Regions from separate parts of the Lysinibacillus sp. FSL K6-3209 genome, predicted to be linked through region 1. Evidence: riboswitches for the same ligand, from Rfam matches in the RefSeq annotation. Region 1 holds a riboswitch; the other holds the start of a gene.

The links. Region 1 has a riboswitch for S-adenosylmethionine ahead of MHH88_RS02050 (O-acetylhomoserine aminocarboxypropyltransferase/cysteine synthase family protein). Riboswitches for the same ligand answer to the same signal wherever they lie in the genome.
Region 2: another riboswitch for S-adenosylmethionine. It lies ahead of MHH88_RS19745 (bifunctional homocysteine S-methyltransferase/methylenetetrahydrofolate reductase); the one in region 1 lies ahead of MHH88_RS02050 (O-acetylhomoserine aminocarboxypropyltransferase/cysteine synthase family protein).

The regions. Positions count from the first base shown of each region.
Region 1 is NZ_CP150264.1:393,000-396,606, forward strand. Features, by position in the region: gene MHH88_RS02040 (acetyl-CoA hydrolase/transferase family protein) at 1-1,089, shown strand, start outside; gene MHH88_RS02045 (glycerol-3-phosphate acyltransferase) at 1,150-1,779, opposite strand; SAM riboswitch class I at 1,935-2,048, shown strand; gene MHH88_RS02050 (O-acetylhomoserine aminocarboxypropyltransferase/cysteine synthase family protein) at 2,162-3,463, shown strand.
Region 2 is NZ_CP150264.1:4,058,878-4,062,484, reverse strand. Features, by position in the region: gene hemG (protoporphyrinogen oxidase) at 1-1,191, shown strand, start outside; SAM riboswitch class I at 1,317-1,416, shown strand; gene MHH88_RS19745 (bifunctional homocysteine S-methyltransferase/methylenetetrahydrofolate reductase) at 1,507-3,354, shown strand; gene metH (methionine synthase) at 3,347-3,607, shown strand, end outside.

The sequences.
Region 1 (3,607 bases):
ATTCCTACAACTTCAGTTGGTAACTCTCCGATTTTCGTACAAGAAGCAGATCAAGTAATCATCGAGCTAAACGTAGCCCAGCTTGATGCATTAGAAGGTGTGCATGATATTTTTGTACCAGGACCACAAGGTAAACGTGATCCAATTCCAATGCTAAATGCGTCAGATCGTCTTGGCACAATTGGCATTCCACTAGACTTAGACAAAGTAAAAGGTATTGTTATTTCAGATATTTTAGATGCTCCATCAACAATTGTTCCAGCTGATGAAGAAACAGATATTATGGCAAATCATTTGCTGAACTTCCTGCGCGAAGAGATTAAAGTAGGTCGTTTAACAACAAGTTTACGCCCGTTACAATCAGGTGTAGGCTCAGTAGCAAATGCTGTATTACTAGGTTTCAAAGATTCCGAGTTTGAGAATTTAGAAGTTTATTCAGAAGTACTGCAAGATGCTGTTTTTGAATTAATGGATGCTGGGAAAGTAAGCTTTGCATCTGCTACTTCTATTACCCTATCGGAAGAGGTAGGAAACCGTGTTTATGGAAATTTTGAAAAATATGCTGATAAATTAGTATTACGTCCACAGGAAATTTCTAATCATCCGGAAATTATCCGTCGACTCGGTTTAATTTCTGTAAATACAGCGCTTGAGCTAGATATTTATGGGAATGTAAATTCAACTCATGTTTCTGGCACACGAATGATGAATGGGATTGGTGGTTCTGGTGATTTTGCTCGTAATGCCCGGTTAGGTATTTTTGTGACGAAATCATATGCAAAAGGCGGTAAAATTTCTAGTATCGTACCAATGGTTTCGCATGTGGACCATACAGAACATGATGTAGATATTATTGTCACAGAACAAGGTGTTGCAGACTTGCGTGGTTTAGCACCGAAAGAGCGTGTAGGTCGTATTATTGAAAACTGTGCGCATCCAGATTATAAGGATCAATTATGGGCGTACTTTAACGAAGCGAACGAGGCAACAGGCGGACACCATACACCACATATTTTAGAAAAAGCGCTTTCTTGGCATGTCAATTTAGCTAAGAACGGTACAATGCAAGATCCATCATTTGCAAAATAATGATATAAAAAAGCCTTGAGAGTTTGTTTGTTGTCTCTCAAGGCTTTGATTTGTTTAAATTTATTTTTTAAAGGCAGATGTTACTTTAGGCTCTGTCCCTTGGATAAGCCGTTTAATATTTTCAATATGCAACATAAGCGCGATACCAAAAAGAACAATTGAAATCATTGTTGGTCCAACCCCAGGTATCCATAAGTAAGTTGCTGTACAAAAAATAATATAAAATACAAGCACACCAATGATTAAATAATTTGTTGTTAAAGATAAAATGACAAATAACATAAGTGCAAATAATGCAATTTTCCAATCAATAGCGAGCAATATGCCTATGATTGATGCAGTTCCTTTGCCGCCTTTGAAGCCCATATGGAACGGGAAGTTATGACCTAGTATTACACTAGCAGCTATTGCATAGGTTAATAACCACATTTGTACTTCAGTAAACTGTGAAGCATTGGAGGAAAAGTAGTAAAGTGCGCATAGCACGGCAGCAACTCCTTTACCTATATCTATAAGTGCTACTAATATGCCGTATTTCCATCCAAGAGAAAGCGTTGCGTTTGAGGCACCCGCATTGCCATGGCCAGTCTTTTTTAAATCTACTCCAGAAAGAAACTGTGCCACTTTAGAGCCATGAATACAGCCGATTAGATAACCAATAATAATAAAAATAATCATGGCTTTTACCATAAAAATACTCCTTTCAAACTATACTTTTATATAGTGTATGTGTTCTTATTACGTAAAGGAGCAGACAGAAGTTTCAGAAAAAAATAAATTTTACTGTTGACAGAAAAAAAGTCTATGTTTATACTGTGTAACAACGATGGAAATTGAATCACATACTCTTATCAAGAGCGGCGGAGGGATAGGCCCTATGATGCCCGGCAACCAGTGAGTGACGAACTTGCTAAGGTGCTAATTCCTACAGATTCTTACTTGGATCTGGCAGATAAGGGGAGGAAAACTTGCAACCGCAACCCTCTTCTTAACTGAAGGGGGTTTTTGTTTTCTCACATAAATCCTCCTCATCTCCGGTACCATCGTAAAACCCATTTAGGAGGAAGAAAACATGTCGAATTTTAAACCAGAAACTTTACTATTACACGGTGGCCAAGAGCCAGACCCAGTGACAGGCTCCCGAACTGTACCGGTGTACCGTTCAACAGCTTTCGTATTTAAAGACACTGCTCATGCGCAACGTCTTTTCGCTTTAGAAGAAGCGGGCAATATTTATACACGTATTACAAATCCAACTGTAGATGTTTTTGAAAAACGCGTCGCTTTATTGGAGGGCGGTACAGCAGCAGTAGCACTTTCATCAGGTGCAGCAGCTATCGCATTTTCAATTTTAAATCTTGCAGGAGCAGGGGATGAAATCGTAGCAGCAAGTTCTTTATACGGAGGAACATATAACTTATTAGCAAATACACTACCAAACTACGGTATTAAAACAATTTTCGTAGATGAAACAAATCCTGAGAATTTCCGATCTGCCATTAATGAAAAGACAAAAGCAGTGTTCGCTGAAATTTACGGAAACCCAAGCTTAAAAGTGCTAGATGTAGAGGCAGTAGCTACAATTGCACATGACAACGGTTTACCTTTAATTATTGATAGCACTTTTGCTTCACCATATGGCTCAACACCAATCGACTTCGGTGCAGATATCGTCGTTCACTCAGCGACAAAATGGATTGGCGGACACGGTACAACTTTAGGCGGTGTAGTTGTGGATGCAGGGAAATTTGATTGGACTCAAGGTAGATTCCCAGGATTTACAGAACCTGACGCATCTTATCACGGTTTACGATACGGTATTGATACTGCAGCGGCTGCATTTGCCACAAAACTGCGCGTGCAATTACTACGTGATTTTGGACCAACATTAAGTGCAGATGCTGCATTTAACTTATTACAAGGTTTAGAAACGCTCCATTTGCGAATTCCTAAACATAATGAAAATGCCTTAGCAGTTGCAGAATATTTACGTAACCACCCATCTGTGGAGTATGTAAACTATAATGGATTAGAAGATTTTGCCACACATGATTTAGCGAAGAAATATTTGAAAAATGGCTTCGGTTCAGTGCTTACATTTGGCATTAAAGGTGGACGAGAAGCAGGCCGTCAATTAATAGACAGCGTAAAATTATTTTCACACGTAGCAAATGTAGGCGATGCAAAATCACTAATTATTCACCCGGCGTCTACAACTCATCAACAATTATCTGCTGAGGAATTAATCCAAACTGGTGTTTCCGAGTCGCTCATTCGCTTATCAATTGGTTTAGAGGCAGTTGAGGATATTATTGCAGATTTAGAACAAGCTATTGCACAAGTAACAACAACTGAACAAAAAGTAGAAGCATAACTATTAAGATAGCCAATGATTTATGTTGTAGCGTTTACGTATTTTCTCATTCGAAATGCCTCATTTGGTAATGCGTATAACGTTGCGACATTCATCCTTACCTCATTCGGTGAGTTTTCTGAAATTTTTTATAAATAATACCTA
Region 2 (3,607 bases), 910 kb from region 1:
CATAAAGGGGTCATGGAGCTGGTGCAGGAGCTTAATTTTGAACAGGAGCTAGTGTACAACGAAACAGGGATATCTTATATCTATACAAATGACGAATTACATGCGATCCCTGCTGATTCAACATTCGGTATTCCAATGAGTTTAGCGTCTCTTGAAGCAAGTACGCTAGTATCAGAAGCTGGTAAACAAATAGCATTGCAAGATTTAACAATGCCGAATAAAAGCTTTACTAAGGACAGCTCAATCGGTGAGTTTTTAACATATTACTTAGGGGAAGAACTTGTACAAAATCAAATTGCACCAGTATTAGCTGGGGTATACTCGGGTGACCTCCATCAACTGTCGATAGCTTCTACCTTACCGTACATAATCGACTATAAAAATGAGTACGGTAGTATTATTAAAGGTTTTGAGGCAAATCGCGAACAATTCGTGAAAGCTTCCAACAAAAAGTTTATTTCGTTTAAACAGGGCTTATCGTCACTTATCAATCGTCTTGAAGAAACGTTAACAAATGTAGAAATTATTAAAGGCGTAGCAACAACCAATGTAAAAAAACAGGAAAAACATTATACAATCACATTAGCAGATGGGAGGAAGTTTGAGGCTGGGCACGTAGTATTAGCACTGCCAAATGAAGCCGTGCAAAGCTTATTACTGGACCCATCTTTGGATCGCTATTTTAAAGAATTTACTACAGCCTCTGCCATCACCATATACTTAGGCTTTGATGTACCGGATGCAGTGCTACCAGCAGATGGGACAGGCTTTATTGTGTCACATAACTCGAATGTACAATGCAATGCCGCAACATGGACAAGCCGAAAATGGAAACATACATCTGCTAATAGTAAATTGCTTGTGCGCCTCTTTTATAAAAGCATTAACCCTGCATACGAAACATTACGTATGATGACAGATGAAGAATTGACAGCTGTAGCATTAGAGGATGTAAAGAAAAGCTTAGGCATTGATGAAAAACCAATGGTTGTAAATGTAGCCAAGTGGATCGATCAAATGCCAAAATACGATTTGGCACATCATGAGGCGTTGAAAGGCTTAACAGCGGAGCTTGCAGAACGGTATCCCAACTTATCGATAGCAGGTTGCTCATATTTCGGGGTAGGTATTGGTGCTTGTATTCAAAATGGTAAAAAAATAGGCGAAGCGCTTGCGGAAAAACTAGAATAACAGTGAAGTTAAAACTAAAATAATATTTTTTTCGGGAGAAATCTCCTTTGTTAAGTGAAATAGTCTTGACTCTATCGTCTGTAAACGATATGATTCTTTTAATTATTTGAAAAATTCATACTACATTCTTATCAAGAGAAGCAGAGGGACTGGCCCTATGAAGCTTCAGCAACCAACTTATGTCAGGTGCTAAATCCAGAAGACCTTTTTGGTCGAAGATGAGAAGGAACAACAATTGCGATTCGTTAAAGCCTTCTTTTTTGTAAAAGAAGGCTTTTTATATTTTGGATACAAGGAAAGAGAGGGCTACGATTTATGGGATTGCTAGAAAAGTTAAAAACACATGTGCTTACCGCGGATGGAGCCATTGGTACTGTATTATATGGCTACGGCTTAGAGTACTGTCATGAGGAAATGAATGTACAGAGACCGGAGTTAATTGAAAAAATTCATAGAGAATATATAGCTGCTGGTGCAGATGTCATTCAGACCAATACTTACGGTGCAAATGCGATTAAATTAGCACGTTACGGCTTAGAATCACGGGTTCAACAATTTAATGAAGCGGCAATCACGATTGCAAAACGAGCGGCAGCTGATGGCGGGCAATTTGTTTTAGGGACAATTGGGGGCATCCGTGGCATTCGTAAAAGTGATGCTACATTAGAGGAAATATTATTGACTGTTGAAGAACAAGCAAATGTGTTACTTGCAGGCAATCCTGATGGTCTTTTACTTGAAACGTATTATGATTTTGAAGAGTTAAGTGCAACATTAAAAATGTTACGCAGCAAAACAAAGCTACCAATTATTGCACAAGTATCCATGCATGAGCCGGGTGTGTTGCAAAATGGAATGACGTTAAATCAAGCATTACATGAGTTACAAGCTCTTGGTGCAGATGTAGTAGGCGTCAATTGCCGTTTAGGTCCCCATCATACAATTCAAGCATTTGAAGGTGTAGAGATTCCTGATAAAGCATTTATGTCAGCATATCCAAATGCGTCGCTACTAGATTTAGAGGATGGGCGTGTCGTGTATGAGTCAGAAGCTGATTATTTTGGCCGTGCAGCAGTTGCATTGCGTGACCAAGGTGTTCGTTTAATCGGTGGATGTTGTGGTACAACACCTAAGCATATAGCAGCTGCGAAGAAATATTTAGAAGAGTTAACGCCTGTTGAAGCAAAGTATACGAAACCTGAAAAAGTAGAGATTGTACGGGAAGCAGAACCTGCGACATATGAACCGCTACATGAAAAGGTGAAGCGCGAACGCTCGGTTATCGTAGAGTTAGATACTCCGAGACATCTAGAAATTGATGGTTTTATTCAAGGGGCAAAAAAATTATACGACGCAGGCGCAGATGTCGTGATGATGGCTGATAATTCGCTTGCATCTCCCCGCATTAGTAATGTCGCTATGGGTGCACTATTAAAGGAAACACATGGTGTACGACCGTTGACGCATATTACGTGCCGTGACCGTAACTTAATTGGTCTACAGTCCCATTTAATGGGCTTAAATGCACTTGGCATTCATGATGTTTTAGCGGTTACTGGAGATCCCACAAAGGTAGGAGACTTCCCAGGTGCCACAAGTGTTTATGATGTTTCATCCATGGAGCTTATTCAATTAATTAAACAGTTAAATGAGGGGATATCATTTTCCGGTAAGCCACTTCGTAAGAAAGCAAACTTTTCTGTTGCGGCAGCATTTAACCCGAATGTTCGTGTATTAGATCGGGCAGTAGCTCGCTTAGAGAAAAAAATCGAACATGGTGCAGATTACTTTATTTCACAACCAGTTTATACAAAAGAGAAAATTGTAGAAATTTATGAGGCAACAAAGCATTTAGATGCTCCAATTTATATCGGTATTATGCCAGTAACGAGCTATAAGAGCGCCGAGTTTTTACACCATGAAGTACCAGGGATTAAATTATCAGACGATGCACTATCACGTATGAAGGCGTGTGGTGAAGATAAAGAACGTTCAACATTAGAAGGGATTGCAATTGCCAAAGAGTTAGTAGAAGTAGCGGCAGAATATTTCAATGGTATTTATTTAATTACACCGTTTTTACGCTATGATATGACGCTTGAATTAATGAAATTTATCGGACAATTGGATGAACAGAAAAAAGGAGTAAGTATAGATGGCTAAGCACTTGATTGAAGAGCAACTAGAGAAACGAATTTTAATTCTGGATGGCGCAATGGGTACAATGCTTCAAAATGAAAACTTATCAGCAGAAGATTTTGGTGGTGAGGAGCTTGATGGTTGTAACGAGAATCTTGTATTAACGAGACCCGATGTGCTTGAAAAGGTTCATCGAAAATATTTAGAAGCTGGTGCGGATATCATTTGTACAAATACGTTTGGCGGTACACCTCTCGTATTAAACGAATATAATCTT